2 regions of the Streptomyces sp. NBC_00846 genome follow, and region 2 is predicted to be linked to the other one. Evidence: predicted binding sites of a transcription regulator. Region 2 holds the regulator's gene; the other holds the start of a gene.
What was found. Region 2 encodes HspR, which represses chaperone genes until heat shock. Its sites were predicted from a motif close to TTGAGNNNNNNNNNCTCAA; they were not measured.

Region 1 (2,451 bases), 1.7 Mb from region 2:
GCGAGTTCCGCTCCATGCTGGAGTACAAGGCCGCCTGGTACGGGCGCGAGGTGATCGCCGTCGACCGATGGTTCCCCTCGTCCAAGCTGTGCTCCGCCTGCGGCACCCTCGCGGAGAAGATGCCGCTGAACGTCCGTACCTGGACGTGCGGCTGCGGAACGACCCACGACCGGGACGTGAACGCAGCGAAGAACCTTCTGGCCGCCGGGCTGGCGGTAACAGTCTGTGGAGCTGGTGTAAGACCTCAACGGAGTTCTCCGGGCAGGCAGTCGGCGACGAAGCAGAAACCCCCACGGCGCGAGCCGTAGGAATCCCCCTCGTTCACGAGGGGGAGGAAGTCAAGTTGGCCCAGTGACTGATGGGATCATTGTCATGCTCTTTGTATCGGTAGTCGGGGTGTCGTAACCGGCGGGCGATCTCGGTGTTGAAGAGGCGGCGGTTCCAGGTCGATTCCTGCGCCTGCTGTCTCCAGTCGGGCGACGCAAAGAGCGGGGCCAGCGCGACGGCTTCGGGATAGACCACGGCGCAGAGGCGCGCGACGGAGAAGGTCGTTTCGGCTGTTTCGGGCGGGATGAGGATGTCCGCCCGGCGGACCCAGTCGTGCCATGCTCCGCCGTTTTTGCTCTCCGGGAGTGACCAGAGCTGGCCGCAGACGAGTATGGCGGTGAGGACGGCGTCGTAGGTGATGGCCCAGCCGTGACGCCGGAGGATGCGCAGATGCCGGCGCTGTGCTTGAACGACTTCCGGGAGGGCGCCGTTCCTCCTCGCGCAGGCGCTCGGGCAGCGCTGCCTGTTCGGCCGCCGTCAGCAGCCGGGATGGGACCGGCTCATGCGCGACGAAATGGCCCCATCCCTCCTTCGTGGCCAGAACGGCTGAGACGAGATCCCCACCACCGACGGGTCGAAGTCCAGGAGCATCACGTGATCGCGCTCCAGCCAGGACTCGTACCCGATGTGCCCGCCCACCGTGGACGACCACCACGGGCCCGGCAGATGCCGCTGGCCCTTGTACGACTTGAACGCGCGTACCGGCGCGACGTCCTCGAACCGCACTGCCCAGGCATCCACCAGCGGCCGACGGAACTCAGACCCGTCCCGGTCGGCGTACGCGACCTCGAACCCCTCCGCCGGCGGTCCGGGGACTCCGCCCGGCAGTACCCCTAACGAACCTGCCACGACTCATTAACCCGAGCCCGCGACGAAAGGTCACTCTGCAAAACGAAAGACCAGACGAAGCGTGAAGCTGCAAAGCGAAGAGATCCACGTCAAAAGACAGCGTTCAGCTGATCGCTCACAGCGAACACGCTCCAGGGAACAATGAGCGGCTCACAAGCATTGAGCCTGCATAGCTCAACTTGACTGCCGAAGGGGAGATCATGGCTACCGAGTCGAATGCGGTCACTCCGCTCGCCCTACCCGTGCTGCCGCTCGACGACGAGGTCGTGCTGCCCGGGATGGTGGTGCCTCTGGACCTGTCCGACACCGATGTACGCGCCGCCGTGGAGGCCGCACAGGCGGCGGCCCGCGAGGGCGGCGGCAAGCCCGAGGTGCTGCTTGTGCCACGGGTCGACGGGACGTACACCGGCACCGGTGTCATCGGCACCGTCGAACAGGTCGGACGGCTTTCGGACGGGGATCCGGGCGCGCTCATCCGCGGCCGTGGCCGGGTACGGATCGGAGCCGGGACCAGCGGTCCGGGCGGGGCGCTCTGGGTGGAGGGGGCACGGGTCGACGAGGCCGTCCCCGATCCTTCCCCAGCCTCGAACAAGCTCGGCCGGGGAGCCCCCATTCCCGGGGCCGCCGCCGAGCTGGTCAAGGAGTACAAGGCACTCGCCACCAGCTGGCTGAAGAAGCGCGGGGCCTGGCAGGTCGTGGACCGGGTCCAGCAGATCGAGGACATCTCCGCGCTCGCCGACAATTCCGGATACTTCCCCTTCCTCACCACCGCCCAGAAGGTGCAGCTCCTGGAGACCGTCGACGCGGTCGCCCGGCTGAAGCTCGCCATCCAGTGGCTCGGTGAACACCTGGCCGAGCAGGACGTCGCCGAGTCCATCGCCAAGGACGTCCAGGAGGGCGTCGACAAGCAGCAGCGCGAATTCCTGCTGCGGCGCCAGCTCGACGCCGTACGCAAGGAGCTCGCCGAACTCAACGGGGACCCGGAGGACGAGTCCGACGACTACCGGGCGCGTGTCGAGGCCGCCGGCCTTCCCGAGCACGTCCGCGAGGCCGCGCTCAAGGAGGTCGACAAGCTGGAGCGTTCCTCCGACCAGAGTCCCGAGGGCTCCTGGATCAGGACCTGGCTCGACACCGTCCTCGAACTGCCGTGGACGGAGCGGACCGAGGACGCGTACGACATCCGCGGCGCCCAGCGGATCCTCGACGCCGAGCACGCGGGCCTGCAGGACGTGAAGGAGCGGATCACCGAGTACCTGGCGGTGCGCAAGCGGCGTG
Region 2 (2,451 bases):
GCGCTCTCTTCGGCAACGGCGGCTTCCGGGCCGGCCCCCCGGGCGCGGGAGGCAACTTCAACTTCGACCTGGGCGACCTCTTCGGAGGCGCCCAGGGCGGGGGCCAGGGCGGCGGAGCCGGCGGTTTCGGCGGCGGCGGCGGTCTGGGCGATGTCTTCGGCGGCCTGTTCAACCGGGGCGGTACGGGGACGCGGGTGCAGCCGCGCCGCGGCCAGGACATCGAGTCCGAGGTGACGCTCAGCTTCACCGAGGCGGTCGAGGGGGCCACGGTCCCTCTGCGGATGTCCAGCCAGGCGCCCTGCAAGGCGTGTTCCGGCACCGGTGACAAGAACGGCACCCCCAGGGTCTGCACGACCTGTCTCGGCACCGGGCAGGTGTCGCGCGGCACCGGCGGCGGCTTCTCGCTCACCGACCCCTGCGTGGACTGCAAGGGCCGGGGCCTCATCGCCCAGGACCCCTGCGATGTCTGCAAGGGCAGTGGACGGGCGAAGTCCTCCCGGACCATGCAGGTCAGGATTCCGGCGGGCGTCTCGGACGGTCAGCGGATCCGGCTGCGCGGCAAGGGCGGTCCGGGCGAGCGCGGTGGACCGGCCGGCGATCTGTACGTCGTGGTCCATGTCGACGCCCACCCGGTCTTCGGCCGCAAGGGCGACAACCTCACCGTCACCGTGCCCGTCGACTTCACGGAGGCGGCGCTCGGCGGCGAGGTGAAGGTGCCCACGCTCGGCGGCCCGCCGGTCACCCTGAAACTGCCGGCCGGCACCCCCAACGGGCGTACGATGCGCGCCCGGGGCAAGGGCGCCGTACGCAAGGACGGCACCCGGGGCGATCTGCTGGTCACCGTCGAGGTGACAGTGCCCAGGGACCTGAACACCGAGGCCAGGGAAGCACTGGAGGCCTACCGGAAGGCGACTGCGGGCCGTGACCCGCGGGCAGAACTCTTCCAGGCAGCGAAGGGAGCTTGAGGTGGACGGCCGACGACGTAATCCGTACGAACTGACCGATGAAACACCGGTGTACGTGATCTCGATCGCGGCCCAGCTCTCGGGCCTGCATCCGCAGACGCTGCGCCAGTACGACCGCCTCGGCCTGGTCTCGCCCGACCGCACGGCCGGGCGCGGCAGGCGCTACTCGGCCCGCGACATCGAGCTGCTGCGCACCGTGCAGCAGCTGTCGCAGGACGAGGGCATCAACCTCGCCGGCATCAAGCGCATCATCGAGCTGGAGAACCAGGTCGCGGCCCTCCAGCAGCGCGTCGCCGAACTCTCGGCGGCGGTGGACGGCGCGGCGGCGGCGATGCAGCAGCGAGAGGCCCAGGTGCATGCCTCGTACCGGCGCGATCTGGTGCCGTACCAGGACGTGCAGCAGACCGGCGCGTTGGTGGTCTGGCGGCCGAAGCGGCCGAAGAGCTGAGCGGGTCAGGCGTATCCGCACGACGGACAAGGCCCGTCACCCGTGTGCTTCACGGGTGACGGGCCTTTTTCCTTCGTTCATCGAGTCGATCGAGTCCATCCGGTCCATCCGGTCCATCGAGAAGCGCGAGGCGCTGAGGTGAGCGCCGCCACCGTGGTGCAGCTGTTGCGCGCGGTGCGGAAGGACATGAGCGAGGAAGCCGTACGCGGCTACCGGGATGAAGGGCGCGTACACCTTCGGCAGGCCCCGCAACGGCACCACGGTCAACGTGTTGTGGGCGCCGTCCGAACCGGAACGCGGAGGCTACGTCCACGACGGCAGTGACCTGAGCATGTACGCGGAGGGCCGGTGGGACGCCTTTCCGGGCGGGGCACAGGGGCGGAACGCGCGGCCGGCTCTCATCTTCGTTGCATGTGTCGTCGGTGTCTTCGGCCTCGTTGTGACGCTCACGGGACGCAGCGAGGCTCTTCGTCGACCATTCCCGACTGGATGAGGCGTGCCCCGAGTTGAGCGCGGCTGGAGGCGTTGAGCGTCCGCATGAGCCGGGAGATGTGTGCGCGGCAGGTGCGGACGCTGATGCCCAGTTTGCGGGCCACGATCTCGTCGACGTGGCCCTCGACGAGGAGACGGGCGATGCTGAGCTGGACGGCGGTGACGGAGGCGCCGGGAGTCGTTGTCGGCAGGTTCTCGGTGAGCGGCGTGGCCTGCGCCCACAGGACTTCGTAGACCTGGACGAAGTAGCGGACCAGCGCGGGGTGGCGGATCTTCAGGGCCACGTCGCGGTCGGGGGTGGCGGGAATGAAGGCCACGGCGCGGTCGAAGATGAGGAGGCGCTCGATGGTCTGCTCCAGGGTGCGCACCTGCAGAATTCCTGCGGGTATCTGGCCCACGTAGGACCTGAGCTCCGGGCTGTAGCGCGCCGAGTGCTGGTAGATGTGGCGGAGGGGGATGCTTCGGTCCAGCGTCGACCTGGCGTTCGTCAGGGCGAGTTGTAGCTGCTCGGGCGGCCGGGTGCTGCCGGGTTGCAGGGTGAGGATT

Region 1: lon (endopeptidase La) is a predicted target of HspR. The motif match lies at 1,336-1,354, and genes of this name have one in related genera.

What each region holds. Positions count from the first base shown of each region.
Region 1 is NZ_CP108846.1:5,202,248-5,204,698, forward strand. It holds gene OG936_RS24105 (RNA-guided endonuclease InsQ/TnpB family protein) at 1-308, shown strand, start outside; gene OG936_RS24110 (hypothetical protein) at 322-522, opposite strand; gene OG936_RS24115 (TnsA-like heteromeric transposase endonuclease subunit) at 805-1,176, opposite strand; gene lon (endopeptidase La) at 1,377-2,451, shown strand, end outside.
Region 2 is NZ_CP108846.1:3,462,015-3,464,465, reverse strand. It holds gene dnaJ (molecular chaperone DnaJ) at 1-965, shown strand, start outside; gene OG936_RS15960 (heat shock protein transcriptional repressor HspR) at 967-1,413, shown strand; gene OG936_RS15955 (hypothetical protein) at 1,450-1,671, opposite strand; gene OG936_RS15950 (LuxR C-terminal-related transcriptional regulator) at 1,860-2,451, opposite strand, start outside.